2 regions of the Pedobacter sp. AC402 genome follow, and region 1 is predicted to be linked to the other one. Evidence: riboswitches for the same ligand, from Rfam matches in the RefSeq annotation. Region 1 holds a riboswitch; the other holds the start of a gene.
The links. A riboswitch is a leader RNA that binds a small molecule or an ion and turns the genes downstream of it on or off. The one in region 1 is predicted to bind fluoride.

Region 1 (16,093 bases):
GCCTATAGTGAGAACGAAATTAGTTATGATGTGCAGTTAGATTACCGTTCGGTAGCCAAAGGGAAGGTGAAAACCAGTTTAGGCGGTGATGCAGTAATCAATTTCACCAATAATCAACCTTTTCAGAATAAATCGGGTAAGATAATTGCCACCATCACGCTTGATAACAAACAAAAAGTAGTTAAATCCATCCCGATTACTTCAACTTCAAACGATGTTGATGTGCAGTTTATGCCCGAAGGAGGAACACTCGTTGAAGAACTGCCACAAAAGGTGGCCATAAAGGCTGTTAATGCAAGCGGACATGGAGAAGATGTAGAAGGAGTAATTGTTGATGAAGCAGGTGCAGAAATAACCAATTTTGCAACCAGTTATTTAGGAATGGGAAACCTGGTATTTAACAGCCAGGCAGGAAAAACATATTCTGCGAAAATTAAGTTTAAAGATGGATCGCAAAAAACCGTAAAACTTCCGGCTGCCGCTAAAAGTGGTTACACCATATCTTTAAACAGTTTGGATACTGGCAAGGTTGTACTTAAAATTATGGGCAGTGCCGATCTGGTTAATGGTGAGGAGCTAAAAGTGGTGGCACAGCATGGCGGAAATGTGTATTATGTTTCGAAAGCCAAAATGGATAAACAAGTGTTGCTGGCCAATATCCCTAAAAAAAATCTACCAACAGGTATTGTTCAGTTTACCTTATTTTCGGGCAGCAACCAGCCTATTGCCGAGCGTTTAATTTTTGTAAATAATAAAGCCGGACTGATAGACGTTTCACTCAATTCATCAGGCGTTTCAACAGCTAAAAAAGGTAAAACCAGTTTTGCCTTTGATGCCGCCAATGAAGGGCAACCTGTTTTGGGCAGCTTTTCTGTTTCGGTTACCAACGCCAATAAGGTAACACCAGATGAAGACAATGAAACAAATATCCTAACCTCCTTATTGCTTACTTCTGATTTGATCGGATATGTAGAAAAACCCAACCATTACTTTTTAAAGGATGACCTACAAACGCAAAAAGAGCTCGACAACCTGATGCTTACCCAAGGGTGGAGAAGATTTATCTGGAAGAATATCATTAATAACATTGGCCCGAACATTACCTACAAACCCGAACAATCCATCACCATCAGTGGTACAATAACCAAGGGCAATAAGCCAGTACCCGGTGGAAAAGTAATGCTTATGGCTACCAAAGGAACGATGTATATTTTAGATACCGTAACCAATGCCGAAGGTAAGTTCGTTTTTGATAATTTGAGTTTTGGCGACAGTACAAAATTTGTGGTGCAGGCAAGAACCAAAACCGAAAGGAAATTTGTTGATATCAACCTTGATGTAGTGCCCAATCAGATTGTAACCAAAAATAAAAATGGTGCCGATGTTGAGGTGAATGTGAACAATACATTGATGAAATACATTAAAGAGAGCGACAGTTATTTTAATGAGATGACCCGTTTAGGGTTACTCGAGCGAACAATTAAGCTGGAGGAAGTAACCATTACCGAAAAGAAAAATCCTGCTAAAAATTCATCAAACCTAAACGGAGCCGGCAGGGCAGATTTTATAATGACGGCCGATCAGTTGTCTACCTGCGTTACCTTATCTCAATGTTTGCAGGGCCGTTTGCCAGGTGTAATTTTTAGAGGCAATGTGCCGTATTTAATGCGCAGTCAGGATACACCAATTCGTATTATCGTTGATGGGATGCAAATGGAGTCTGATTTTCTGGATAACGTAACGCCAACAGATGTAGAATCCATCGAGCTTTTAAAAAGCATTGGTAATACCGCAATATATGGTTCGCAAGGTGGCGGTGGGGTAATTATTATTACCACCAAACGCGGCGATGGGGGCAGAAGTACCGATCGTTATGCACCAGGAATTGTAACCTTTAATCCAAAAGGCTTTACCATATCAAGAGAATTTTATTCGCCAAAATATGATACAGAAAGTAACAGTAACAGGGCCGATTTAAGAACAACCATTTATTGGAACCCACAGGTTGTGGCCGATAAAGATGGTAAAGCAAAATTTGATTTTTACAATGCCGATGAGCCTGCACAATATCGCGTGGTAATAGAAGGAATAGATGCCTTTGGGCATTTAGGTAGAAAAGTTTACACTTATGATGTTAAATAAGGAAAAATAGATAAATTTGAATTGATATGCATGCATAATTATATTTAGCTTAAATATCATGCTAATCAATACCTATAATCTTGATACTATTTAACATATGAATACAATAAAAGTAAGTGTTAAAGACCGTTTAGCCACTATAACATTAGATAGAGGAAAATCAAACGCCTTAAACCGCGAGCTGATTACCGAATTAGACGATATGCTCAAAAACATCACCGCCGATGATAACATTGGCGGTGTAATTTTAACCGGAACAGCACCTTTCTTTTCTGCAGGTTTAGATCTGGTAGAGCTTTACAATTATAACGAAGAAGAAGCAAAATCTTTCTGGCAGTTGTTCCTTGGTTTTACAGCCAACCTGGTTTCGTTTAAAAAACCAATGGTAGCAGCAATAAGCGGGCATAGCCCTGCGGGTGGTTGCGTAATGGCTTTAGCCTGCGATTACCGTGTAATGGCCGAAGGGCAATACATTATCGGCTTAAACGAAGTTCCGGTAGGAATTATCGTTCCCAATAGTATTTTTCAGTTATACGCCTTTTGGATCGGTAAAGCCGAAGCCACAAAAAGCCTGCTTTCGGGCAAGCTTTATAACCCTGAGGAAGCTTTAAAAGTAGGTTTGGTAGATGAGCTGGTAAGGAATGAAAGTTTGTTAACCGCTGCCGAGCGAAAGATTAAAAAATTTATGGAGCTGGAAAGCAATACCTGGTCGCAAAGTAAATTAAATATCCGCGAAGAATTGATCACTGCTGTAACCGCCGATCAGTCTGCTACACTTGAGAAAATGTTGGCACAATGGTGGTCGCCGGCAACACGCCACATACTGAAAACAATTTTAGCCAACCTGCAACGGAAGTAGTTTGCAATAGTTAGTTTTCGGCTGGCAAATTCATAGTTAACCAATTAACGGTTTCAACAGTTAACCAATTTCAATAATCAACCACTAATAACCAAATACACGATGTTCAGTTATAATTCACCAATGCTTAGAGAAGACGCTTTAAAAGGAAAAACCATTGTAATTACTGGCGGTGGAACGGGACTGGGAAAAGCAATGGGTGTTTATTTCCTGAAATTAGGCGCAAACTTAGTTATCACAAGTCGCAAACAAGATGTACTGCAAAAAACCGCCGACGAAATGGAAGAAAAAACAGGTGGTAAAGTATTGGCTGTAGCTTGCGATGTGAGGGAGGTAGCACAGGTAGAAAACGTACTGGCCAAAACTTTAGAAAGATTTGGTGCGGTTGATGTTTTATTGAACAATGCTGCGGGTAATTTTATTTCGCCAACCGAACGTTTATCTGCCAACGCATTTTCATCTATTATCGATATTGTATTAAAAGGTACCGTTAACTGTACACTTACCTTTGGCAAACATTGGATTAAGGAAAAACAAACAGCAACTGTATTAAATATCATTACCACCTATGCATTTACAGGTTCAGCCTATGTGGTGCCTTCGGCCTGTGCAAAAGGTGGCGTTTTAGCATTAACCAGATCTTTAGCGGTAGAGTGGGGTAAATATGGTATCCGTACCAATGCAATTGCCCCGGGTCCGTTCCCAACCAAAGGCGCATGGGAGCGTTTATTGCCCGGCGATTTAGCCAAAAAATTCGATTTCAAAAACCGTGTACCTTTGAAAAGAGTTGGGGATCATCAGGAACTTGCCAATTTAGCTGCATTTCTGGTGAGCGATTTCTCCGGATACATTAACGGTGAGGTAATTACCATTGATGGTGGCGAATGGTTGCAGGGTGCAGGCCAGATGAACGGCTTAGAGGCAATCCCTAATGAAATGTGGGATATGCTGGAGCAAATGACGCGCAGTGCAAAAGGAAGCTAACAAAGCCTAATGCGGTTAATGGGGGGTTTAGGCCAAAAGCCGATAACATTTCAACGTTCAAAATTTCAACATTCCAACACTAATCCTATCTTTGCCAACATGAATATCTTACTTTTAGGTTCAGGCGGCAGAGAAAGCGCATTCGCTTGGAAAATGAGCCAGTCTTCGCACTGCGATAAATTGATTATTGCTCCAGGAAACGGTGGTACAGGAGCATACGGTACCAACATCAATATCAATGTAAACGATTTTGATTCGATCAAAAAAGTAGTACTCACAGAAAATATCCAGCTTGTAGTAGTAGGGCCAGAAGAGCCTTTGGTAAACGGTATTCACGATTTTTTCCTGGCCGATACAGCCATTGCACATATTCCTGTAATCGGACCAAAAAAAGAAGGCGCCATTTTAGAAGGAAGTAAAGATTTCTCTAAACAATTTATGGAACGCCATGGAATTCCTACAGCGGCTTCAAAATCTTTCACGCCAGCTACTTTAGAAGATGGTTTGGCTTATCTACAAAACCATGCTTTACCAGTAGTTTTAAAAGCCGATGGCTTGGCTGCGGGTAAAGGTGTATTAATCTGTACCGAAACCATCGAAGCACAGGAAGAATTAAAGCTGATGCTGGGTGGTAAATTTGGAGCAGCTGGCGCAACAGTTGTAATCGAACAATTTTTAAGTGGAATAGAGCTTTCGGTATTTATTTTAACAGATGGAGAAAATTACATCACACTGCCATCTGCTAAAGATTATAAACGGATCGGATTAAATGATACCGGATTAAATACAGGCGGTATGGGTTCAGTTTCTCCGGTTCCTTTTGCCACACCAGAATTTTTGGCCAAAGTAGAAGAACGCATCATTAAACCAACAGTTGAAGGATTAAAGAAAGATAATATTGATTATACTGGATTCATCTTTTTCGGATTGATTAAAGTAGGAGAAGAGCCATTTGTAATTGAGTACAATGCACGCATGGGCGATCCTGAAACCGAAAGTGTAATCCCGAGGATTGAAAATGATCTGGTTGAGCTGTTTTTAGCCACCGCAGATAAGAAACTGAACGAAGTAAATCTCGTTATTTCAGATCAAACCGCTGCTACCGTAATGATTGTGGCTGGAGGCTACCCTGGCGATTATTTGAAAGGTAAAGCCATCACCGGAATCGAAAATCTTCGCCATTCTAACGCTTTCCATGCTGGTACGCTTTTAGAAAATGATGTGGTTAAAACAAACGGTGGAAGGGTTATTGCGATTACAAGTTTACAAAAAGATTTGTTTACCGCATTACAATCAGCCACTGCAGATGCAGGTAGAATTTATTTCGACGGTAAATATTTTAGAGAAGATATCGGTTTTGATTTAATTTAAAACTAATCAGGTATATAAAAAAGAAGCCCCTCAGATCAATTGATCTGAGGGGCTTCTTTTTTATCAGTTTATTTATGCTTGTGAGCACCACCCTGGATTTATTTCTGGGCTTATTTTGAAAGAAACATGCTGATCTCAAACATAGGAGATACCTCAACAATCTCTTTCGACACAGCGATTGGATAACCGAATTATTATTTCGATTTACTTCCCAATAATTCTTGAAGTTTATCCTGTAAAGCTTGCTCTCTTAATCCTTTAGCAATAATTTTACCAGTTGGATCAATTAAGAAGTTGGCAGGGATAGATTGGATACCATACATTTGAGCCACTTCGTTTTCCCAGAATTTTAAGTCAGAAACGTGTGTCCAGGTTAACTTATCATCAGCAATTGCTTTTAACCAGGCATCTTTTTTACCCGGACGATCTAATGATACACCTAAAACAGTAAAGCCTTTATCTTTAAATTTATTATAAGCTACCACAACGTTAGGGTTTTCCTGGCGACAAGGGCTACACCATGATGCCCAGAAATCAACAAGTACATATTTACCTTTAAAATCAGATAATTTTACTGGTTTTCCATTAGGGTCGTTTTGTGTAAAGTCCATCGCCATTGCACCAACAGCTGTTTTTCTGCCAGCGTCGAATAATTTTGCGATTTTTTTACCTCCTGAAGTCTCTTTAAGTTCAGACGATAAACCGTTAAAAGCTTTTTCTGCTGCCACTGCCTGATCAGGATCTGGAGCCAGCTGGCTAATTGCACTTAAGCTGATGTAAGATTTTGGATTGTTGCTAGCATATTGTAACAACAATGGAGCCATTGCAGCAGCTTCTTTTTCATAACGTGCACCTAAAGCACCCATAAGAGCCTTATCTTGTTTTTGCTCAGGCGTGTAAGCAGCATATTCTACATTAATGGCATCAAGCTTATCGGTTACCGGTTTGGTTAGTGCAGTTAATTTTTTAGCGTCGTCATTAACAACAGAACCTGTTATCGTTGCATTTTTTAATGAATCGGCAGCCGCAAGCTTAATATTTCCTGGTTCTACGTAAAGTGAAAGCCCATCTAATTTTTCACCTTGTGCCGGGCGATTTACATATGGGTTTTTATTTAAGTAAAGGCTTCCTTGCGCAGGGTTTACTAAGGTACCTTTAAAGTTAAAAGCACCATTGGCAACGGTTGCAGAATCGGTAACACTTTTACCCTCGCTTTGATAGATTAAATAAACCTTATCGCCACTTTTTAATCCTTTAATATCACCGCTAACGGTAAACGGTTTTTGTGCTAAAGCTGCAAGTGGCAAAAGTGCCATTGCAGATAATAATATCTTTTTCATGTGGGGTTAGTTAATCGTTTTTCAAATATAGAAATCTGTACTGCAAAAACGTAAATAGCTGTGTAAAATTATGATAGAATATTTAAAGGCTCACTAATTTTCTTTCTCCATAAGGGCTATACGTTGCGCAGCTTGGGGCTATTTCAGAGTTGTCAACTTTCTGGCAACCGTGTTATTAAAGCTGACAACTCGTTTAGCACTACTTATTTTTACTATGAAACAAATAATTTCAGAGTTGTCGACCTTCTTGCAACCCTGCTATTACAATGACAACTTTTTTAGGAAAAATCCCATGGTCTGTGTCTTCACAGACCATTTAATACTTTTCCACCCAAAACAAAGCCGCAATGGTTTTATTTTTGCATGAGGGATAGCAGTGGAAATCCTTTTGTTGATCCTCCATCAAAAAAAGATTGGAAAGTATAGCCCGACCCTTGCGCAGCTTGGGGTATGCCCAAATCGTTTACAGAATTTTATTATTATAATACTATTTCAGAGTTGTCAACTTTCTGGCAACCGTGCTATTAAAGTTGACAACTCTTTTAGCACTACTTATTTTTACTATTAAACAAATAATTTCAGAGTTGTCAACTTTTTGGCAACCGTGCTATTAAAGTTGACAACTCATTTAGCACTACTTATTTTTTACCAGCAAGAAACAAATATTGATTTCAGCGTTGTCAACCTTTTTGCAACCCTACTATTAAAATGACAACTCTTTTAGGAAAAATCCCCATGGTCTGTGTCTCCACAGACCATTTAATACTTTTTCAACCAAAATAAAGGCACATTGGTTTTCTTTTGCATGAGGGATAGCAGTGGAAATCCTTTTTTTGATCCTTCATCAAAAAAGATTGGAACGTATAGCCCGACCCTTGTGCAGCTTGGGGCATGCCCAAATCGGTTACAGAATTTTATTATTATAATACTATTTCAGCGTTGTCAACTTTCTGGCAACCGTGCTATTAAAGTTGACAACTCTTTTAGCAACACTTATTTTTACTGCGGGTTAATTTAATTTCTGATAGGTTCTCCACCACAAATCAGGCATTTCGCCATTTACGGCAGTCTGGTAGTCATCATATCGGCAAGGTACAAGGTGGTAACGCTCGTTTTTAGTTTGTCCGGATGGATAAGGTACCTGCATCCACCACCGGTCTGATTTTTTGCTTTTCACGAACATCATTTCGCCCGAACCATCTTTTAAACTGGTACGGTATATCATAAATTGAGATTTTGGTGTAAGTGGAAAATCTTTTTTACGGGCGTAATAACCTTCTATAAAATACCATACCATTTGGGCGAGTAAAAAAGCCGTTTGTCCGTTATTGTCGTAAGCAGGGTTAAATTCGTAAAAGCCAATTGAGGTTAATTTATCGTTCATGCCTGCATAGCGGGCAATGCGGCAGGCTTCTTCACCATCAAAACCATTCGGTGTGGTATTGGCATTTGCGGCAGCATCGGCAGATCGGATTGCACCTATATCAAAGCTGATCATGTTTGCATTGCGGATAATGGGTTCAGTCAAAGTAATATCCTGGGCAAACTCGCCCAAGCGATGAACGTCAAAATACAGTTTATCCATCACGCTCAAACTTTCCTGGTTTACAAAATAAGTTTGGTACCCTACATTGCTAAAATTGAACAGATAATTGGGCTGGTGTAAGAAAATTTTATTCAGGTAACAGTCCGATCGGGTGGCAATTCCTTCATGGTCATCATCACCGATATCAAATTGGTTATCAATAACAACCAGATCTACTTTTTGCTCTAAATCTTCGTAACCCAGATACTGGCCATAGGTTAAATCCTGCCCGCCACCAATAATAATTGGGATGATGTCTTTTTTGATGAGTTCAGAAACCACCATTTTAATGGCGATATATGTATCAGCAATGGTTGCGCCGTGTTTAATATTGCCTAAATCTACAATTCTGGTACTAAAAGGACCTTCATTGAGCTTATAAAATTTCTCTCTAAAATAATCTGGAGCAAGCGCACTGCCTTCATTGTTCACCGCCCCTCTTCCATCAAGCACGCCAAAAATAGCCAGATCGTAGGTATGCTCCTCAAAATCGGGAAAGGTTTCGGTGTAAATCTGCGCTTTTAAACCCAGCTGACTTGTAAAAAATCCTTGCCTGGGTGTAAAACTATCGGGGTTTATGGGTGAAAAGAAATCCGTTAATGACATATATTTAAAACTCTCGGCTCAAATATCTATTTTTGAATGCGTATTTCCACATATAGCCCGAAAAAAATAAAATGATACTGGTAACCGGAGGAACTGGATTTTTAGGATCTGAATTAATTAAACAGTTAACTGATAAAGGTTTAACTGTGCGGGCACTGAGGCGGGCGAAATCTAAAATCCCTGCATTGATAAAAGATATTCCATTAATTGAGTGGTTTGAAGCCGATATTAATGAACCTTCTATACTCGAAGATGCCTTTGAGGGAATTACCAAAGTTTACCATTGCGCTGCATTTGTATCTTTTAACCCAAAAGATAAAAAACAGCTTTTTCATGTAAATATTGAAGGAACATCTAACATCGTAAACCTTTGTGCCGAAAATAACTGCCGTTTGTTGCATGTTAGTTCGGTAGCAGCCCTTGGAAATGCAAAAAAAGGACAAAAAATTACGGAAAAAGATTTCTGGGAGTATGATGCCAAAGCCCATGCCTATGGATTATCAAAGTATGAAGGCGAAATGGAAGTATGGCGGGGTATAACCGAAGGTTTGGATGCGGTTATAGTCAATCCATCGGTTATTATTGGTAAAAATGCAGGTTTTGAAGGGAGTGGAGCTATTTTTAAATTGGTAAAAGGAGGCTTCCCGTTTTATACAGATGGCGCATCAGGCTTTGTAGATGTTGAAGATGTGGCAAAAGCCATGATCCTTTTAATGGATGCCGAAGTTTCTGGTGAACGTTTTATCATATCTGCTGATGATTATCATTATAAAAGAGCTGTTTGGCGAAATTGCTAGGGTTTTGGAGTTAAAGCACCTGTAAAAGAAGCGAAACCATGGATGCTCGGAATAGCCTGGCGGGCACTTAAATTTGCTTCCTTGTTTACCGGTACACAGCCTTCTATTACCAAAGATGCAGCAAAAAGCAGTTTAACTTTGAGTTATTACAATAATAATAAAGTAAAAACGGAAACTGGCATTAACTTTAAGCCGGTTGCCGAAAGCATAAAAGAAATTACCCAACATTTAAGATAATGCCCAAACAAAAAGCCTATTACATCATCGATTTTGACAGTACCTTTACCCAGGTAGAAGCACTTGATGAACTTGCCCGCATTTCGCTGAAGAACCACCCAGATAAAGAAGCGATTTTTCAAAAAATTGAAGATTATACCAATTTTGCTATGGAAGGGAAACTTTCCTTCTCCGAAAGTTTAGCCCAACGGGTTAAACTGCTCGAAGCAAATGAGGAGCATTTAAAACAGCTGATTAAACATTTAAAAAAGAAAGTATCAACGTCTTTTTCGCGTAATGCAGAGTTTTTTAAAAAACATGCCGACGAGGTTTTGATTGTTTCCGGCGGATTTAAGGAGTTTATTACGCCAGTAGTAAGCCAATATCACATTAAAAAAGAAAATATTTATGCCAATACCTTTGTTACCACCGGTGATGGTAAAATTATAGATTACGACCACGCCAACCCGCTAAGCGAAGAAGGTGGTAAAGTAAAGTTGCTTAAACATTTAAAATTAGAAGGCGAACTTTTTGGCATCGGAGATGGTTACTCAGATTTCCAGTTGCGTGAAAGCGGAATTATCAATAAATTTTTTGCTTTTACCGAGAACATTGCGCGCGAAAGCATTGTATCTAAAGCAGATCATGTTACGCCAAGTTTTGATGAGTTTTTGTATGTAAATGATCTTCCACGGGCAATCTCTTATCCAAAAAACCGAATTCTTTGTCTGGTAATTGGTGAAGTTGATCCTTTAACCATCTCAATCCTTAAAAATGATGGATTATCTATTCGCCATAAAACCACTTTCGAAGAGAAATATGTAAAAGATGTTGGCATAATATTGTTGGCTGATGGCGAAAAAATAGATAAAGAGCAGTTGAAAAATGCAGCCAAACTTAAAACAATTGGGTATTTGGGAAGTGCAAAGAATAAAATAGATCTTGACCTTTGTACCAAACAGGGAATCGTAGTTTTCGACGATCCAAAAAATAACCCGCGCAACATAGATTTTATTCCCAAACGCGTTGCCGATTTTATGAACACCGGAGCAACTTATTTAAGCAGTAATTTTCCAAATTTACAATTGCCAAAAATTGAGAAATCGCACCGTTTAATCCATATCCATAAAAATGTGCCAGGTATAATGGCTAAAATTAATACTGTTTTTGCCAAACACGATATCAATATTGTAAGCCAGTTTTTAATGACCAACACCGAAATAGGCTATGCCATTACCGATATAAATGCCCAATACGATAAACAATTGTTTAAATCGCTTAAAAAAATCGAACAAACCATAAAGTTTAGGGTACTATATTAATCAGGATTGTATTTTCGGGTAGTCTTTGACAACTTTACTAATAAAATAGAAAGGAAGTTGTCAAAGCGTTTTAAGCATAGTGTACTATTAATAATATACCATTGCGATAGTATTTAACAACTTTACTAATAATATAGGAAGAATTTGTCAAAGCTATTAAAATGAAGAATGATGTTTTTTAGGTATCTTGGTTTATGCAACACGCTTATGGCAAAAACCGAACATTACTATACTCAATTTGAAGAAGGGAAATTTTATCACGTTTATAACCGATCTATAGATAGGCAACCGCTTTTTAAATCAGATGCTAACTACAAGTTTTTCCTGAAAAAGCTCGACAAGTACCTTTCTAATGTTTTAAATGTATATGCATATTGTTTATTAGGAAATCACTTTCATCTGCTGATCCAGGTTAAAGAAAATTTAAAGGTCTTAGATTCAATTAGCAATTTTTCAATCCATGAAATTGTAAGCAAACAATTCAGAATATTTTTTCAATCTTACGCATTGGCATTCAATATTCAGCATGGAAGAATAGGTACGTTGTTTCAAACGCCCTTCAAGCGCGCCCAGATAAATGATGAATTCTATTTAATTAGGCTCATTTATTATATTCATACAAATCCCCAGAAACACAACCTTATAGTAAATTTTAGAGAATGGAAGTGGAGTTCGTACAACAGGATTTTATTGAATACAGATAGTAAATTAAAGAAGCAAGAAGTACTGGATTGGTTTGGCGGAAAAAAAGAATATATAGAATTTCATACAGACCTTAATAATAGTATGAGGTTTGATGAGCTTTGACAACCTTCTTTGCAATTCTTTAGAAGGTTGTCAAAGCCAGTTCCCTTAGTTTAAGAAATATTAGGACTACGGTTCCATGGCCTAGGCTTTTTATTTACATTATCCACCCCGTTCCCTCAACGCCTCTTCAGCAACAAATGTTTCGGGGCCCCAATCGTTTGTGATTGATAAATCCCGGTATGGCCCGAGAACAGGTATGCAGTAACACAGGCAAGGGCGATGTAAATTCCCGAGGAGGTTCCGAATAACTCTACACCCATAAAAATACAGGCTAACGGAGTATTTGCTGCGCCTGCAAAAACAGCTACAAAACCCATTCCCGCGAGCAATCCCAATGGCAATGGAATAAAAAAACTCAAAAAGCTACCCAATGTTGCTCCAATAAAAAAAAGTGGGGTTACTTCCCCTCCCTTAAACCCGGCACTTAATGTTAAAGCTGTTAAAAATAATTTAATGGCAAAGGTATAGTAAGCTTCTTGTTGTGTAAATGAGGCTGAAATAACAGGTATCCCTAAACCAATGTAACGCGTATTTCCAATCAGGTAAATAATGCCAATCAAAATTATTCCACCTATAAAAGGACGAAGCGGCGGATACTTAATTTTACTGAAAATCTTGGATAAACCATGGTTTAAGGCAGAAAAAGATCTTGCTGTAAGTCCAAACAATATACCGGCCCCTAATGATAGCAGCAGGTTAACCGAGTTTAGTTCAGGTATTACAGAGATACTATAATGGGTATGGCCAACGCCCCAGGCCTTGCATGCATAATCGGCAATTATTGCGGTAATAAACGAAGGTAGAATTGCACTATAAGTTAAACTTCCAACCACAAAAACCTCCAACCCAAATACGGCACCAGCTAATGGGGTTCCAAAAACGGAGGCAAAGCCAGCACTAATGCCGCAAATCAGAATAACTTTCCTGTCTCTGGCATTAAGTTTTAATAGTTTGGTAAACTGATCGGCAAATGCACCACCAATTTGAACAGCAGTACCTTCTCTTCCGGCTGATCCTCCAAATAAATGGGTAATAATTGTGCCGGCAAAAATTAACGGAGCCATCACAATTGGTATGATCTTTTTAGGCGATTGTAACTCTTCAATTAAGAGATTGTTTCCCTTTACCACTGCTGTGCCCCAATAATGATAAGCCAAACCAATACTAATACCAGCTAAAGGTAAAAAGGCAATGATCCAGAGGTGTTGTTCGCGGTAGTTGGTTACCCAGTTTAAAGTAGCCAGAAACAAGGCTGAAGCAGACCCGATAAGCCCCCCTAGTAGCGCAGAAATCAGCAACCACTTAAGTGTACTAATCAAGAGTAATCCGAAGTCGAATTTAATAAAGCGATGAACAGACAGAAGAAATCCTTCTGTTAATTTTTTAACAGGCATTTGAATTCAATTTTAAATAAAATCGTAGGAGTCATCAGCCTGTTTGGGCGGTTTTGGCGGTACCCCATCGCCTTGGTTTCAAATGTATAAAATTTAGTTATTTGTTGCAAAATCTTTATCACCTTTGTACCAGCTAACTTCAAACAATGGATTTCACACCAGAAATAAAAGACAAATTAAACCAATTACAAGAAAAGTATACCGCAATGGGGCAGGATATGGCCTCCTACCTCGATGGCCTTTTATATGCCGATTTCCTAACCTACTGGGATTATATCCATCTGGATACGTTACTCAGTTTGCAAAGCCCTAAAACACCAATTCCTGATGAAGAAATCTTTATCATGTACCATCAGATTACCGAGCTCTATTTTAAACTAGCTTTGCACGAGTGCAGGCAGATTGCTGAGCATGAAAATTTAACGGTTGAGTTTTTTACTGCCCGCGTAAAACGCATTAACGCTTATTTCAATGCCCTAACCACATCTTTTGAAGTAATGGTTGATGGTATGGAGAAAGAACAGTTTTTAAAATTCCGCATGTCGCTATTACCGGCAAGTGGGTTCCAATCGGGGCAGTATAGGATGATTGAAATCTGTGCTACTGATTTTATCCGCCTGGTTGATAAATCTAAACGTGTAGCTTTAAGCACTGCAACAATAGAAGAGCAGTTTGAAAATATTTATTGGAAATTTGGGGCAACTGAGCTGGCTTCGGGCAAACAAACCTTAACCCTTAAACAGTTTATTAAAAAGTATGCTGCTCAGTTTCTGCAGCTGGCAAAAGATCGTACACTAACTAATTTTTCGGCGCTATATCATCAATTACAGGCAAATGGAGCAGATGTTACAGCACTTGCAGAAGAGCTGCGCAAATTAGATTTATATGTAAACGTAGAATGGCCTTTATCACATTATAAATCGGCGGTACGTTATTTAGAGAAAGATCCTGTTGATGTTGCCGCAACAGGAGGAACCAACTGGCAAAAATACCTGCCTCCGCGTTTTCAAAAAAGAATCTTCTATCCTTTCTTATGGACGGATGAACAAATGGAAGAGTGGGGCAAAGGATGGGTGCTTAGTGTACTTAAAACACTCAAAAACAAAGATTAATATTATAAAAAGCTATTAAAAAAGCACGTTTTTTCTTAATTTGCGCGAAATAATTAATGATTGAATATAAGAATGAGCAGGTAAAATACTCAATCATTCGATCATTCACTCATTCAAAATTCAAATACAATGACCGAGACATTAGATATAAAAATCACGAATGCAACCGAAACCCGTTTGGCTGTTACTGATTTTTCGCAGTTACCATTCGGTAAGGTTTTTACCGATCACATGTTTACAGCCGACTTTGAAGATGGCGAATGGAAAAATTTACAGATTCTTCCTTATGGCCCCATTCCTATGAGCCCTGCAATTTCAGCACTTCATTACGGACAAGCAATTTTCGAAGGATTAAAAGCATACCGTCAACCCGACGGAAAGATTAGTGTTTTCCGTGCTGATAAAAATTTCGAACGCTTTAACAAATCAGCGGCAAGGATGTCGATGCCAGGTATCCCTGAAGAAATTTTTATGCAAGGTTTGGCAGCGTTAATCAATGTGGATGAGAAATGGGTGCCTAACCAGGAAGATTACGCTTTGTATATCCGTCCGGTAATGTTTGCCATGGACCCATATTTAGGGGTAAAAGCATCTGATTCTTATAAATTTGCCTTATTAACCACACCAACCGGTCCATATTATAGCAGTGCTTTAAAAGTTAAAATCGAAACTGAATTTACCCGTGCAGATGAAGGTGGAGTTGGCTTTGCTAAAACTGCCGGAAATTATGCCCGTTCACTATACCCTTTTGAGCAGGCTAAAAAAGAAGGTTTTGATCAGTTAATCTGGACGGATTCTGTTACACACGAATTTATCGAAGAAGCCGGAACCGCAAATTTGCTTTTTGTAATTAATGGTAAACTGGTTACCCCATCAGTACGCAGTACAGTTTTAGATGGCGTAACGCGCGATACAATTATTAAGCTGGCTAAAGAGGCCGGTGTTGAGGTTGAGGAGCGTAGGGTTTCTGTTAAAGAGGTGATCGAGGGAATTGAAAACGGAAGCTTAACAGAAGCATTTGCTGCAGGAACTGCTGCTACAGTTACGCATGTTGGCGAAATGGGTTATAATGGTCAGATTTATAAATTAACTGATCCATCTACAAGGCACATTTCCAATGGAATTGCTAAAAAATTAAACGATATCCGTTACGGCTTAGCTCCTGATGAGTTTGGCTGGAATTGGGTTTTGTAATAAAATCTTATCCAATAGTAGGAGGTTGTATCTTAATATATATGTCATCGTGAGGGAGAATTTATTGTATAAAATCAATATGAATGACATTATTTCAAGGAAATGAATATCCTATGGGTATCTTCATAGCCAGAAGGCTTTTTCAACCGACGAAGCAATCTTATAACGATCGCTACACTAGCGTGTGTTTCAGGATTGCTTCGTACTTATCAATTGTAAGTGTTTGGTAATTCGGTAATGAACTAGAGATAGTTTCTGCAATGGAAGCACAGAAAATTCATAGATAATCATACTACATCGTCCTTGTTTGTAACGAAGGATGTACGAGAAAAGCGATTTTATCGCTGTTAAAGAAACTATTTTC
Region 2 (16,093 bases), on a different contig from region 1:
TCTCCGATTTAAATCAATTGGGCATTAAGTTCGATGGTGGGTTAAATCCAACCGGCCTGTTTTCACTGGAAGCAATGAAAGATTTAAAAACGCTGGCTATTTTACTCATCGGTGGTTTATTAGTCGGTTTTGGATCTCGTTATGCAGGCGGTTGTACTTCTGGTCACGCCATATCCGGGCTTTCGAATCTGCAAGTACCATCACTAGTAGCCGTAATCGGTTTCTTTGTTGGTGGCCTGATCATGACTTTCCTCATCATGCCTTTTATCTTTTAAATCTAAAAAAAATGAAATTCATAAAATATATTCTTGCAGGAACACTTTTCGGAATCATCATGACCAAGTCTGAGGCTGTTTCCTGGTACAGGATCCAGGAAATGTTCCGTTTCCAGTCTTACCATATGTATGGAATTATTGGTACGGCCGTTGTACTTGGCGTAATTGCAGTATGGCTGATCAAAAAATTCAAAGCCAAGGATCTGGCCGGAAATCCGATTGTCTTCCACGATAAGGACAAGGCCTATATAAAATACCTACTAGGCGGCACCATTTTCGGCCTGGGCTGGGCACTCACCGGCGCCTGTCCCGGCCCCATGTTCGTCAACCTTGGGAGCGGATATGCCGGTATGGCGGTGGTCATCCTTGGTGCGCTCCTGGGCACCTATCTATACGGAGCGATGAAAAGCAAGCTCCCTCATTAATAAAATAGAATCTGATGAGCAAACTAAGGGCTATAATAGACCATAGATGTCCCAGGTGCCGAAAGGGAAAATTATATACCCATTCCATGTTCCATTGGAAATATGATCAGATGAATAAAAAATTTGCCTGCTGCAACCTGAACTATGAGATAGAGCCGGGCTTCTTTATCGGAGCGATGTATGTGAGCTATGTTTTCATTGTCGCAGAACTTGTCAATGCGGGCATTCTGGCATTCATGATCTTTGGCGAAGAAGAGCAGTGGGCAATCATCGCAACCACTATTTCTCCGGTCATCCTACTGTTCACCTTCAACTACCGCTATGCCAGGACCCTTTTGCTCCATATCCTCTCTCCGATCAAATATGATGAAAGTGCAGGCAGAAACTGCTGAGAAGATTTTGGGGCGCTGTGACAAAAGTTACAGTGCGAAGAACCGCTAAAGGGTAAATTTGATGTAAACCTGGCAAAGGCAGGAATCATACCGTTAAACACATTAATCAAAAATAAAAACACATGAAAATAGAACAATTTGAAGACAAGCACCTCTCCCATTACAGCTATGCGGTACTGAGCGAATGCCGGAATGAAATCATATTGATCGATCCCTCCAGGGATCCGTCTGCATATTACCATTTTGCCGAAAAACACCAGGCCAAAATAGTTGGTGTTATCGAGACGCACCCGCATGCGGATTTTGTGAGTGCTCATCTTGAAATCCATCATAAGACCGGCGCAACAATATATTGCAGCAAACTCAATACGCCGTCCTACCTGTTTTCCCCATTTGATGAAGACCAGACGATAACCCTGGGAAAGATCACCTTAAGGGCAATCAACACCCCGGGGCACTCTCCGGATAGTATCAGTATTTTGCTCGAACACGATGGGAAACAAAAAGCGCTATTTTCCGGAGATACCCTTTTTATCGGTGACTGCGGAAGGCCGGATTTAAGGGAAAGCGGAGGTGATTCAATGGCGGAACGCAATTTCCTTGCCGCCCAAATGTACCATTCATTAAGGGACAAACTGATGAAACTCTCAGATGAAGTGATTCTGTATCCGGCACACGGGGCAGGTACGCTCTGCGGAAAAGCGTTGAGCGAGGCCAATAGCAGTACCATTGGTGCTGAAAAAAGAAGTAACTGGTCACTGCAGGAAATGACTGAGGCCGATTTTGTGAGCGCATTAAATGAAAACCAGCCATTCATTCCATTTTACTTCCCTTTTGATGTGGCCTTGAACAAGAAAGGCGCAGCACCGTTTGAAGATTCGGTAAGTGCGGTTCAGATCATGGAATCCGGTGAAAACTTAAAACCAAATGCCCTAATTATCGATACGCGAAGGGAAGATGTTTTTAAGAAGGGACATATAGAAGGCGCTGTAAATATCATGGATGGAAACAAATTTGAAACCTGGCTGGGCAGCATTGTGAAGCCTGAAGAGCCTTATTATCTTATGGCAGAAAATCTTGCTACATTGCATAGTCTTATCGCGAGGACCGCATCCATCGGGTATGAAACGCAGCTTGCCGGCGGTTTTATAAACGCAGTAGAAACTGTCCCGGATGAGATTATCGATATCCAAAATTTTAAAGAGAACCAAAATGGATATACCATTGTGGATGTGAGGAACAAGACAGAGCGTATGGAAAACAGTATTTTTGAGAACAGCATAAATATTCCACTGGGAAATTTAAGGGAAAGGGTAAACGAAATTCCGCTGGAGCAACCCGTAGCAGTACACTGCGCCGGTGGATACAGAAGTGCGGCTGCAAGCTCACTGATTGCATCCGTTATTGATGGCAAGCAAAAGGTGCTTGATATTGGTGAGGCCATTAAGGATTTTCAGAATTAATATTTTAAAAGTGTGAAAACAGAAAGAAACAACGAGGATAAACTGCAGGTATTTGCCCGGTTTGGAAAATATCTCGTATGGACGTCATTTCTATTCGTTGTGATCATGTTTTCTCTTGTTTTAGCACTCAGCGGATTTCATCTTCCAAAAAGTTTCTATGCGGATAAGCCTAATCCATCCATTCAAAAGAATCAAATAAAACCTTTAGAGCGCCGTGTTGCTAAACCCGAATATTGGAAGGCGCCTGATACGATGCAGCTTCAGGGCAAAGCTGATGCGGATCTGATCAGGTATGGCCGGGATTTGATTGTCCGTACGGCATACTATTTAGGGCCGCAGGGTATCGTAGGAAAGCTGACTAATGGTATGAATTGTCAGAACTGCCACTTGGATGCAGGAACCAGGCCCTTTGCGAATAATTTCTCCATCTTTTATGCAGGTTTTCCAAAAATGAGCGCAAGAAGCGGTAGAAAGGAAGAAGCCTTTGAACGGATTAATGAGTGCTTCGAGCGAAGCATGAACGGCAAAGCTCCGGGAAGAAATTCCAGGGAAATGGTCGCCATGTTGGCCTATTTAAAATGGGTTGGAAAAAAACAGGATGCCGCACATTCCATTGCGGATAATTCGGTAAAAAAAATCCCATATCTGGATGTGCCTGCAGATCCCCTGAAGGGGAAAATGGTATATGCCTCCAAATGCAGCAGCTGTCATGGAGAAACGGGCAAAGGCGTTGCCTCACCTGATGGAAAAGGATATATGTACCCTCCCCTTTGGGGCAGGGACAGCTATAACGATGGTGCAGGAATGTTCAGGCTTGGAAATTTTGCAGGATTTGTCAAAAACAACATGCCTTATGGCGCCACCTACAAAGATCCGAACTTAACGGATGCGGAAGCCTGGGACGTAGCTGCATTTGTGAATGCGCAGCCCAGACCGCACCTGGATTCCAAAAACGACTATAAAAACCTGTACACAAAGCCAATAGATTATCCCTTCGGGCCATATGCAGATCACTTTAGCGAAAAGCAGCATAAATATGGTCCCTTTATTGACATGGCTGAACAGCACGCACCTATAAAACAGAAAAAATAGAAACATGAAAAAATTACTGATCTTACTCCAGCTTGTCATCATGATGGTCATCACCACCAATGTATCTGCACAGGAGACAAAAAAACCGTTTACGGGTGCTGTTGCAAAAAAGAAATCATATAAAGCGCTATATGTACTTAACAGTGCCGAGGAAAAACATATTTCGGGAACACTCAGGAACATCAACAATGCTTTGGAGGATCCAAGATTGAAGGGAAAACTGGAGGTTGAGCTTATCGCCTTCGGGGATGGCGTGGCGGTTTATCGCAAGGATGGAAAGTTCCTTGAGCAGCTTAATTTGCTAAAGTCAAAGGGCGTAATTCTGGCGCAGTGCGAGAATACCGTTCGCGAGCGGAAAATCGATAAGTCAGATCTCTTCGATTTCATCAGCTATGTGCCAAGCGGCAACGGAGAGATCATCATCCGTTCGGCGGAAGGATGGGTAATCGTTCATCCCTAATGTAAAAACCAAAACGGCAGTGAATCTTTAAAAGGTGCAAATTGGTATTTGGATACGATGCAAAGATTAGGATCAGTTGTGCCGGATCCATTTCACCCGGGGCCGCAAACGCCGAAAATTATTGTCATGTTTAAATATCAATGGCTTATGCCGGCAACACTAAAATTCAAAAGGTTCGACAAAATTGTCTATCATCGTATGTGCTGTGCGGAGTAACGCATTTAAAAATGCTAGGGAATTTATCGAAAAGCTACATAATTAAAACAGTACTCGCCCAAACAGCATTGATAAAATTTTGTTAATCAGGCATGCGGTGATCCGTCAACCAATATTATCAATAATGGAAAAAGAAGAACAAGCCATTCCTAAATCAAACACTGGTGACCATCTGGCCAACGAACGGACTTTTCTTGCCTGGATAAGAACTAGCATAGGAATTATGGGCTTTGGTTTTGTGGTGGTAAAGTTTTCACTTTTTATCAAGCAGATCACTCTCGCTCTTGGGGCCAAAGCCGTCGTACACCAAACCGGCAACTCACAGAGGATAGGAATACTTCTTGTCGGGGTAGGCGCACTGACCATCATCCTGGCATTTATGCGCTATCAAAAAACTCATACACTTATTAATCAAGGCAGTTATTACCATTCCTCTACACTCATCAAAGTCCTTACCGTGGTTATTTTCATTTCAAGCATGCTTTTGTTGATATATCTTGTAAGAACGACTTAGCGGATCTCTGACATGGAAACACTGATTGTGAGCACGAATACCAAACTTGAGAGAACCCGTACTTTATCACCGGTCAAATATGTTTCGCTACCAAACGCAGCAGGTCGTGAATATCGAAAGGCTTTTTAATAAAATTCTCTGCAGCGCAGCCCCTTCTGATGTCATAACGGTCCGCATGAGCACTCATCATGATAATCGGAACATTCCGGGTTTTCTCTAAGGACTTCAGGTAACTGCAGACTTCAATGCCGTTTCCATCGGGGAGCATAACATCCAGCAGAAAAAGATCTGCAACATGATCACTTAGCCCTGCCATAAACGAGCTTACCGAAGAAAACGCGGAAACCCCGTACCCCTCACTGTTAAAAAGAAGCTGTAATACTTCGGTTATACCCTCATCATTTTCCAAAAGATATATCATCTTTTCCATTTGTCATGCATATTGTGGGTTGCCCCTGGTTATAATAAATCTGATTTGCCATTCCTACGAATGTTTTTTAAAGGTCTAAAAAGGCCCCTACTTCCTCAATTTTCGCTTCTCATTGAGATGGCCGGTTTCCAGGTTCAACCGCTCCAGCAGGTAACGCAATAAAACCTCTCTATCTTGGTTTGCGGGGTGATATGCGTTATCTCCACCCTTTGCTGAGGATTTATTATGGTCAAAAGTTTCAAATGGTTGTGAAATATTTTTCTCTGTCATAATTTAAATTTTAGGTTAAATATTTTGCCTATTATTTTTTAGTTCCTGAAATTGCCAGAGCCAAACGAAGTCCAAAAAAGGAAACCTGCCCTCCGCTGCTTTTCCAACCCTCATAACGAAGGCCGAGATCTGCACTATAATGCTTCGAAATTGGAATGCTGGCACCCAAAGTCGGTCCGTAGGCAAAAGAGGTATTCAGCCGGTCTCCAAGAGTATTTGCTGCACCAAGCTCAAGGGCAGCGTAATAGATACCTTCAAAGTAATATTTTGCTCCGACTTTAATTGGAACAACACCATTCATGCTTGTTGGCTCTCCTAAATAATCGAGACGTTTTTTTACCTCATCCCTGTAGCGGAAAGTCATATAGCCCGCAGATCCGGTTAGGTTGAGGTGCTCCGAAACCTTGAATTCCACCTTTGTTGATGCCCCATATCCGTTGACATAAGTTTTAGCCGTCTTACCGGTCGGAAAGCCCATGACAAAGCCTACCGATATCTTGGGGACGGCAGTTTGATCTTGCGCCTTTACCTTTACAGTCATTAATAGCAGGAAACAGATCAGAAAAGGTTGAAATGTCCATCCGGCATAGGCACTCATAGGGAGGTCCTGTAAAAAATGTTTAACTCGGCCGCAATGCTTTCCAGGTAAGGGGCAAGCTTAAAATCTCTTGATACAAAGGATATTACCCCTTGTTTTTTACATTCCCAAACCGTCCCAACCAGCTCTCCCTCGATGTAGACCTGGTTGCATCTTTTCTTTGGGACATCTATGCAAATGTGTTTTCCCCCGATTTCAAACTCATGGTTAAATTCTAAATCTTTCATATTTTCCTTTTTTCTTATCTGACTAATAAAAAGATTTGCCGGGCGGCTAATATCCGCCCGGCAATGTTTTATAGCGTCTGACCGCTTTTGATCTCATCGTTCGCGGGCGAAATAATCTCTGTCCCGGCTTTGATGGAACCAAAAATCTCGGTCATCTCTGTTCCCTTCATCCCTTCCTTAATGTCAACGAGCTTGGCTTTACCATTTGCAATTTCCACTACGTACTTCCGTTCTGTAGAACGCACGATAGCAGAATTAGGCACAAGAAGCGAAGTCGCACCGGATTTAAGCGGGATTTCAACCTCGGCATACATGCCGGCCTTCAACCTGTTATCTTTATTGGCCACGTCAACCTCGACGATTTCCTGGCGCATGTTGCCCAGTGAATTTGCAGACCGGCTGATCTTGGCCTGGCGCTGTTCCCCCGGCAGCGCATTGAAGCGGAACTTGACCATCTGGCTTAGGTCCACTTTGTCTACATAATCCTCAGGTATAGAAACTTCAAGCCTCATGTGGGTCAGGTCCTGCAATACCAGCATGGGTAGGTCCGAAGATTTGCCCGCCGACACCAGTGCTCCCGGTGATACATTCCTGTCAACGATCACCCCGTCAAAAGGCGCATATACTTTCAAGTAGTCCTGCATGGTACGTACGGAGGATACATTTGACCGCTCAGCCTCCGCTATGGCCTTATCTCCTTTCATCCTGGAAAGCGCATTATCAAGTTCTAGCGGAGATACCGAACCTTCCTCTTTTGCTGCTTCTTTCAGACGTCTGTATTTCTCACTGCTCGCCGATGCGGTCTCCCGTGCCTGCAGGTAACGGGAATTTGCCGATTGCAATTGTGATTCGAGTTCCGGTGCTTCCAGGGTCATCAGCAGCTGGCCTTTGGTCACCTTAGAACCCAAATCGACCAGTATTGCTTTCACAAAACCATTGGCCTTGGGAAAAATGTTTACCTGGTTGAAAGGCTTGAGCACCCCGGGAATGCGGGTAAAACTGGAAAGGGCCTCTTCTTCGACCTTTGTGGTTTCATATTTGGCTTCCTTGCCGTTTTTTTCGGGACTGATGTTCACGGGCTTCTGTTTTCCGCCACACGCGGCCAGAGTACTTATAATTATTATGATGGGAATGAATCTGGTTTTCATGTTGTTTATCTTTTAAATTCTTGTTTTTCTAGGCATTAGGTTTGGTTCTTTTAAGCTGCTTTTTTTCTGTACCCAGGCGAAAACCTGCGGAAGGATGAAGAGCGCGGCAAGGGTTGAAAAGAATAGCCCGCCAATAACAGCCCTGCCGAGCGGCGCGGTCTGTTCACCGGATTCGCCCAACCCAGAGGCCATCGGGATCATCCCGGCTATCATCGCAAAACTGGTCATCAGGATCGGCCTTAAACGAATCCCGGCACTCACCACTGCCGCCCGGGTAGAATCCTTGTAATCCAGCCTGAGTTTTTCGGCGTTGGTCACGATAAGTATCGCATTGGCCACTGACACCCCGGTGGACATGATCATCCCCATGTAGCTCTGTAGATTGAGGGTCGAGCCTGTAAGCAATAATGCGGTAAGCGACCCAAGGATTACAGCAGGAACGGTCGAAAGAACCGTCAGCGAAAGCTTGAAAGACTGGTAATTGGCCGCAAGCAGCAGGAAGATCACCAATATCGCAAAAGCAAGTCCGCCCTGAAGAGAAGATAGTGTTTCAGTCAACAGGCTCGACATACCTTTCACTTCAGCAGTTAGTCCCTTAGGAGGCGTGCCTACGGACTTTAGTGCCTTTTCTACATCAGCAGTTGCCGTTCCAAGATCCTTTTTATAAATGTTTGCGCTCACGGTCAGAAAGCGTCTTGGCCCGGAGCGGTCATATTCTCCTGGAAGGTAACTGGTATTGAAAGTAGCGATGTCGCCCAGTACCGGACTGCTCTGCCCTTTAACCAAAGGAATTTCTTTGAGCTCATCCATTGTATTCATGACATACTCTGGAACCTGTACCTGTACCTGGTAGGTATAGGCGGTTTTTTCATCGAGCCATTGGTTCTTCTCAGTAAATCGGCTGGATGAGGTACTTGCAGTAACTGACCTTGCGATATCAACCACGTTCAGCCCAAACTGCGCCGCCTTTAATCTATCAAGGGTAATAGAAACCACGGGAATGTGCAGGGGTTGAGCAATCTGGATATCACGGAGGTAATCTATTTTTTTAAGTTTAGAGAGCACCTTATTAGCGTAAGACTCGATCTGGTCCATATCTTTTCCTGCTACTCTGATCTCAATAGGAGTTGCAGCGCCTTGGCTCATAATCTTTTCGGTCATGTCAATCGGCTCAAAGGTGATACGTAGGTCAGGAAGTTTATAAGCGATGTTCTTTCTCAGCGCATCTTTCAGCTCATCCATATTTACCTTATAATCTTCATCAAGGTTCACCTGAAGCACAGCCTCATGGGTACCGGTATTGAAGATATATAAGTTACTTGTTCCGTAACTACTCGGAATAAGCCCAACGTATCCCGAACTAACTGCGATATGGTTATCTACTGTCTGATTGATAATGGAAAGTACCTGCTTAAATTTCTCCTCGGTGCGCTCTAATCTGGTACCGTCCGGCGCTTTGATGCGGATCTGGAACTGTCCGTTATTGAGCTTTGGCATCATATCCTTTCCAATAAAAACAAATCCCAGTCCTGCAAGAGAAATCACCAGAACTAAATAAATCCCGACAATACCTTTTTTCATCGGCATCCACCGCTGGATGATTGCCATAAACCGCACCTTCACCCTTTCAAAGAAATCATTTTTTTCCGGTTCATCCTTTTCATTTTGCAGATGCTTTTCTACCTGCTCTCCTTGCCTCTCGTCCAGGGCCTCTCCTGCATGAGCATGGATCTTACCATGGTCATAGTGCTGGTAACGTTCTTCGTTTATCATCCAGTTGGATAGAATGGGAACTAAGGTCTGGGCCACGATGAAAGAGACAACCATGGTGAAGCCAATCGAAAGGGATAGTGGCAAAAACATCGCCTTTGGTATACCGTTCATCATAAAAGATGGTGCAAATACTGCCAGAATACACAGCAGGATGAGCAGCAGCGGGAATGCGATTTCTTCACAGGCATCGTAAATGGCTTCGCGTTTGGGCTTGCCCATTTCCAGGTGCTGATGGATATTTTCGATCGTCACCGTTGCCTGATCGACCAGGATCCCTATTGCAAGTGCCAGACCGCTCAAGGTCATGATATTTATGGTCTGACCGAACATGCCTAGTAAAAGCACCCCAATTAAAATCGATACCGGAATGGTGATCACCACGATAAGACTGCTTCGCAGATCACGCAGGAATAGCAACACCATTAGGCCCGTTAATAGTGCACCAAGACCACCTTCAGTGATCAGGCTTTTTACCGAGTTGATAACGGCAACAGACTGGTCAAATTCATAAGAGATGTGGACATCGTCCGGCAAGAGGCTCTGCATTTCGGGGATTTTGGCCTTTAAGGACTTTACCACTGACCAAGTCGAGGCGTCTGCTGTTTTGACCACAGGAATATACACAGACCGTTTCCCGTTGATCAATGCATAATCCACGGTAACATCCGCTGCATCGGCAACCCTTGCCACATCCCTTACCAATATTGAAACGCCGTTTTTTGTAGCTATTGGAATGTTGTTGAATTCATCGACCGTTTTAACCAGGGAGTTCATAGAGGTCACCATCATGGTATTGTCCAACCTTAGATTTCCCGAAGGAGACATGACATTGAACTTGGATAAAGCCCCTACCACCTCGTCCGGAGTCAGATTATAACTCCTTAATTTGCTCGGATCTACACTAATGGTAATCGAGCGGGAATTGGCACCGAATGGCGGTGGCGCTGAAAGCCCTGCGACAGAGGAAAACATGGGCCTGATACGCGTTGCCGCCATATCATAGATTTCTTTCAGACTGCGGGATTTGGCCGAGAGTACAAGCTGGCCTACTGGCAGTGAAGAGGCATCAAAGCGGACCACCTGCGGAGGCAAAGCGCCTGGAGGGAAGAACTTCATGGCCCGGTTAACCTGCAAGGCAACCTGGGCAGAAGCCTCTGCCATATTGGTGCTTTCATAAAAACTCAGCTTTAGCATCGTCAAACCCTGAATGTTTTTGCCGGTAATATTCTTAACGCCATTAACATAAAGAAACTGATCCTGTAGACGAGTGGAGAAGAAGCCCTCCATCTGTTGTGGAGACATACCTCCGTAGGATTCAATAACATATATTGTCGGCGAATTAAGCTGGGGGAAAATATCTATTGGGATCTTCAGCGCACTGAGAACTGCAAAGAGCAGTAAACTCGCGGTGATCACCACTGTTGTAATCGGCTTTTTCAGGGCCGAGGTAACCATTGACATATCTTTATTATTTTAATGTGTTTAACAGTGAATCTACTTGGTTGGTGGCGATAGCCTTTTGAAAAAGCGCCCGGATGTACAGATATTTTGCGTTGACAAAATCGGTTTCTGCACGGTAAAGGATGGTCAGGGCTGCATTGAGCTCAATGATGTCGGTCAGCCCGTTCTTATAAAGCGAGAGCTTCTGGCGATACCCTGCGGCCGCTGCCTTTAGCTGGTTTGGTATTTCATCGAGTCTTTTATGCGCGGTACTGATCTCAAGGCCTGCCTGAAGGGCGGCATTTGATAACATTAGCCGCTCCTGCTGTAGTTCCTTTAAGTAAAAATTGCTACTGGCCTTTTGGGTCCTAAGCTTCAACTGACGCCTGCGCAGATCAAATAAGTTATAACTGATCCCTACGCCCACGAGGTAATTTTCCCGTTGCCATTCCAAGCCATTCGAGAGACTGTTGAAATTATCATTGGCATCAATGCTTGATCCCCTTGACCAGGCAGCAGCTTGCAGGCTTACCTTTGGATTATAGGCTTTTTTGACCAGGTTTTCCTTCTCAACGCTGCTTAGATAATTGCTTTTGTAGAAATCAAGCAGCGGATGGCTTGAACTGTCGGTCAACTTTACCGATAGGTTTACCTCAAGCGATTTTAGCCGATCCAGGATCGTACTGTCAGCGACAATACTTTCCGGATTTAGCCCGCTGATTGCTGCAATGTCGAGCTGAACCTGTCTGTAGGTATTGTCCATTTCAATATAGTTCAATCTTGATTTGGAGAGTTCGGCCCCTGCGATACTGGTATCCACACCCGGACGCACACCGCTTCTGGCAAGGGATAAAATCGAACGGTTGATCTGCTCATTGCGACTGATATTGCTTGCTTGAATGGATAGCATGTCCTGAAGCTTTAGTAGACTCAGGTAATCATCAATAGCGATGGCCCTTGTCTGGTATCGGCGCTGGGCAAACTTGGATCGTTCAACGACAAGTTCTGATTTGGCGACTGCATTCTGAGCTTTATAGGCACCAAAATTATAGACCTCCCAATCAAGGGAGACAATACCAAGATTAGTAAGTGTAGCCTTGGTAGTGCTTTCAGTCCTAACACCTCTGGAATTGGAAGGAACAATACCAAAGGCCATGTATGGCCCTGCAACATTATTGTTTGAGCCCAGATCTGCCTGATAATTAAGCTTCAGATTTGGAAGGGCATTCGCCGCGGTCTCTCTTAACTGGGCGGCACGTATATCAACTGTTGCTGAATCAGCGGCCAGTGAAGGTGAAAAAGCGGTCACGTGATCGATCAGATCAACGATCCCGATGGGCTTTGGGGAGGTTTGGGCATGGCTTTCCAGCCCCATATATAAAAGTGGGAACAAACAGAAAATCTGTTTAATACGGATCATGTCTTTAAATTAAAATTTAAGGAAAAAGATTTGACGGACGTCTTGGACAGGAAACACGGTGATTAACCGGCCGTCGTCACTTCATCATTTGAAGGACCTGTCAATAAAAGAAAATTGAGATAAATCTCAGATCCGAAAGACCTGGTTGGAAATATAAATTGGGACTGATCCGGCAATCCTGTATCTGATCTCAAGAAAATACCTGTTTAGGTTAGAGGCTAAAAGCGAAAGCCCCAAAAATAAGATGACGCCGATAAGAAAAGCTTCCAAAACAGGAAGCACGGTTTTCTTGCGTTCATCAAGGATACACTTAAATTGTCTGGTAATTTTTGAATCCTTTCCAAGCGGAGAAAAGCTACCTTTGTACTGCGCAGCTGATTTTATTCCCCGGGCGGACTCTAAAAGGGAGAGGTTGGATAAAAAAAAGATATTGCCCAAAGAGATAATCAGGTACAGCAAGACGACTCCAATTATAGAGCAATTTGGTACCTGCTTAACTTTCAAACCCTTCAAATTTAACAACCTAAATATATAGGCGCTAAAATCTGCATTAATCTAAAAAGATGAGAGGATAAACCGCAACAAAACCGTTACAAAATATCAACAAATATTAGGTTACGATATTTCTCACCCTACTTTCGATTGTCATCGAATAATTTCTTTTTCCTATACTGTCCCTCCATCTTGTTGTTCAAAACTTTATCAAAATTAACCACAGCTTCACAATGCTCAAAAAGGGTCGAACTTCCGCGGGTTGACCCTACTAAGTGGCAATATGAGGCATCTAAAAAGTATGCCTCTTATTTTTTAAACATTAAGAACTTGAAAATAAGTCACTTACAATAGATTAAATTGAATTTTTCGGTTCGAACTTTTTAGAATTTTCCCTAAAATTAAGATATACCGCAACTATTTATAAAACACCAATTGTCTAGACATCAGTGTTGAACTCCATAAACTGCTATCTAATTAGCCAAATAAGCATGTGGATTAGTTTCAATTGCGAACATCGATCAGCTTGAATATTATTCAATTATAGGATAAACGGGGGGAAATCCGTTTGGTCTAAATTTTTTTACAATTATGCGCAAATGCCATGTAGCTTGCATTTAATTTAGAAGGTACATACCCTCGGTTTAACAACGTGATTGATTTAACACCGCCATTGAAATGAAATTTGTATTTTTTGTTTTTTGAAATAATTTGATGAAGCGGGAATTGAAAGTTCATGCATTATTTAATGCATTCCTCAACTCGCATCTAGCCTTCATTTTCATAGAATTCGAATTATCAAGTACTCATCATCAAAAACTGAAATTCTTATTTGAATAATGGAATGAGTTTATGAGAATCATATCCTAAAAAACCCATTTTTTTAAGGCTAGAGAAAGGACATACCAAGAACAACCTCAAACCTTGGTAAATATCAAATAATGAGGGAATAATGAAAATAAAATGAATGGAATAAATTTGCCTATTTATAAAAATGAAAGGGCAACTAGAATGCTGCCCTTAATCAATTAATGCTCACGGTGATTGGCATCTTAAGCAGCTACTCCTGTCATTCTTCTGCATTCTTCCGCACAAGCCTTACAAGCATCTGCACATTCCTGACAATGCTGGGTATGATGATTACTACACTCATCTCCGCATTGCTGGCAAATATCTGCGCAAATACGGCAAATGTCTTGAGCAAAAGAGCTACCCATACTCATCAATTGAGCGGCAGAGTAGCAGATGGCTGCACATTGCATATCAAGCTCAATACACCGCGCCATCATTTTCACGTCTTCTTCCTGAGTGCATGAACTTGCACAATGATTGCAAATTGAAGCACACTTTAAGCATGCATCAATACAGTTTTTCCATTCATGGTATCCCATAACTTTAATTTTTTAGGGTTATAAAAAAAATTCCTATATAGATAACATGGTTATTTCCAGGCGGTTTCATTTTGTTTAAGAAAAGCTTTAATCCCGTGATATGATGCTTGTTTAAACGGTAGAAGAATAAGAAACTGGTTCTCGTATTCAAATAAGGAGGAATAGTGATAAATTAAATTCTCAACACCTACTTTAAGATTTTGCACATCATTTTATTAGTATTATATTTGCAATACGGAAATGGTGTCCTTCCGATTCAACCGCTTTTTTCAAAAGCTGATGGCGCCTACAATAGAAATTCCAGCAGGTAATAAAATCTGCCGGTCAAAGTATTGTAGGTGAAAAAATTAAAAATAAATTCTCAACTCTTATTGCTGGCAGCTATCTTAATTGCGCTTGTCTTACTTTGTCTGTCTGCCAAAGTGAGATCAGTGTTAGCAATGGTCCTGCCGGTTGAAACTGAATGGTTCTTGTGGATAAATCAGCACCATAATGCATTCTGGGATACGATCATGTACTGGGCCAGTGATAAGCGTTTTTGGCTTCCTTTTTATGCCTTCATTATTTATTGCCTCTTCCAGAATTTCTGCAAAAAAATTTGGCAGGTTCTTATTACCATTGCGCTACTAGTTGCTAGTGCAGATCAGATTGCTTCAGGACTGATTAAAAACACCGTTAAGCGTCTACGCCCTTCCCATGAACCGAATCTAACTACGATCATTCATTTAAGTAAAGCAGGTGCGGGTGGGATGTATGGATGGCCATCCGCTCTTTCATCACCTATCTTCAAAAGCATTCTTTCCGCTGGTTCGGCATTTACCGGATCATTGCCGGAGCAACGGTTCTTGTACTCATTTACTTTGGAATTATTCAATAACGGAAAATTAACATAAAACTATGTGGTGGATCTACGCGCTATTATCAGCTTTCTTTGCTTCCCTTACGGCCATCTTTGCAAAAGTCGGCGTAACCAATGTCAATTCTGATTTGGCTACTGCCATACGAACGGTGGTAATACTGATTGTAGCCTGGGGGATCGTAATGGCCAGAGGCGAACTTAAAGGAATTACGGAACTGTCAAAGCATAACCTGCTATTTCTTTTTTTATCTGGCCTTGCCACCGGCTTGTCCTGGATATTCTACTACAAGGCTTTGCAGATCGGGAAAGTGTCCCAGGTCGCCCCTGTTGATAAGTTGAGTGTTGCCCTAACTATTATACTTGCAATGGTGTTCCTGAAAGAAGCTCTTACCCTGAAAGTATTCTTTGGTGCCCTGCTGATCATTGGGGGAACACTGGTTTTGATCTTTTGAGAAACTCAATTATTTGTAAGCAACCGAAATACTAAAAATCAATATAAAACAAAAAACTATGAAATTAACTAAAATTCATGCCCGTGAAATTTTGGATTCCAGGGGCAATCCGACAGTAGAAGTAGAAGTCACTCTTAACGGAACAACAGCAAGGGGTATTTCTCCATCCGGGGCAAGTACGGGTGAAAAAGAAGCCGTAGAGCTTAGAGATGGTGATCCAGAGCGCTATAATGGTAAAGGCGTGGAAAAAGCAGTAAAAGGGATTAACGTCGAAGTCGGCAAATCAGTCACCGGCTTATCCTTTGAGGGTCAGCAGGCCTTCGATGATCATATAATTGGTCTGGATGGAACCGAGAATAAATCAAGGCTCGGCGCAAATGCGATGCTTGCGGCCTCAATCGCCTTCGCCCGGGCTTCGGCCGTTGCAAAAGGGATTCCCTTGTATAGGCAGCTAGTGGAAAGGGAAGGTTACGTAATGCCCGTACCGTGCATGAATGTCATTAATGGGGGAAGGCATTCTGATAACAACATCGATTTTCAGGAATTTATGATTGCCCCTCATAACGCCCCCTCGTTTAAGGAAAGTATCCGTATGGGCGAAGCTGTTTTTCATTCCCTGAGAAGTCTGCTAAAAGCGAAAGGCTATTATACCGGAGTTGGTGACGAAGGTGGGTTTGCGCCAAATCTGAGTTCTAATGAGGAAGCCGTCCAAATCATCATGGAAGCGATACATATTGCCGGTTTTGCTCCAGGCAA

Region 2: another riboswitch for fluoride. It lies ahead of AC0IWE_RS15865 (phosphatase PAP2 family protein); the one in region 1 lies ahead of AC0IWE_RS21880 (voltage-gated chloride channel family protein).

Annotation. Positions count from the first base shown of each region.
Region 1 covers NZ_CEEDAI010000011.1:650,470-666,562, forward strand. Annotated here, with positions in the region: gene AC0IWE_RS21830 (carboxypeptidase-like regulatory domain-containing protein) at 1-2,142, shown strand, start outside; gene AC0IWE_RS21835 (enoyl-CoA hydratase/isomerase family protein) at 2,240-3,001, shown strand; gene AC0IWE_RS21840 (SDR family oxidoreductase) at 3,104-3,985, shown strand; gene purD (phosphoribosylamine--glycine ligase) at 4,085-5,356, shown strand; gene AC0IWE_RS21850 (redoxin domain-containing protein) at 5,551-6,696, opposite strand; gene AC0IWE_RS21855 (formimidoylglutamase) at 7,706-8,887, opposite strand; gene AC0IWE_RS21860 (NAD-dependent epimerase/dehydratase family protein) at 8,959-9,684, shown strand; gene AC0IWE_RS21865 (hypothetical protein) at 9,727-9,921, shown strand; gene AC0IWE_RS21870 (HAD-IB family phosphatase) at 9,921-11,222, shown strand; gene AC0IWE_RS21875 (transposase) at 11,430-12,029, shown strand; gene AC0IWE_RS21880 (voltage-gated chloride channel family protein) at 12,146-13,423, opposite strand; fluoride riboswitch at 13,442-13,504, opposite strand; gene AC0IWE_RS21885 (tryptophan 2,3-dioxygenase family protein) at 13,570-14,535, shown strand; gene AC0IWE_RS21890 (branched-chain amino acid aminotransferase) at 14,665-15,729, shown strand.
Region 2 covers NZ_CEEDAI010000009.1:1,151,681-1,167,773, forward strand. Annotated here, with positions in the region: gene AC0IWE_RS15790 (YeeE/YedE family protein) at 1-275, shown strand, start outside; gene AC0IWE_RS15795 (DUF6691 family protein) at 287-700, shown strand; gene AC0IWE_RS15800 (hypothetical protein) at 787-1,092, shown strand; gene AC0IWE_RS15805 (MBL fold metallo-hydrolase) at 1,215-2,555, shown strand; gene AC0IWE_RS15810 (c-type cytochrome) at 2,568-3,647, shown strand; gene AC0IWE_RS15815 (DsrE family protein) at 3,652-4,107, shown strand; gene AC0IWE_RS15820 (YidH family protein) at 4,448-4,837, shown strand; gene AC0IWE_RS15825 (response regulator) at 4,911-5,267, opposite strand; gene AC0IWE_RS15830 (hypothetical protein) at 5,355-5,537, opposite strand; gene AC0IWE_RS15835 (hypothetical protein) at 5,569-6,135, opposite strand; gene AC0IWE_RS15840 (hypothetical protein) at 6,132-6,362, opposite strand; gene AC0IWE_RS15845 (efflux RND transporter periplasmic adaptor subunit) at 6,431-7,510, opposite strand; gene AC0IWE_RS15850 (efflux RND transporter permease subunit) at 7,523-10,744, opposite strand; gene AC0IWE_RS15855 (TolC family protein) at 10,752-12,143, opposite strand; gene AC0IWE_RS15860 (four-helix bundle copper-binding protein) at 13,688-14,026, opposite strand; fluoride riboswitch at 14,254-14,322, shown strand; gene AC0IWE_RS15865 (phosphatase PAP2 family protein) at 14,365-14,919, shown strand; gene AC0IWE_RS15870 (EamA family transporter) at 14,924-15,337, shown strand; gene eno (phosphopyruvate hydratase) at 15,396-16,093, shown strand, end outside.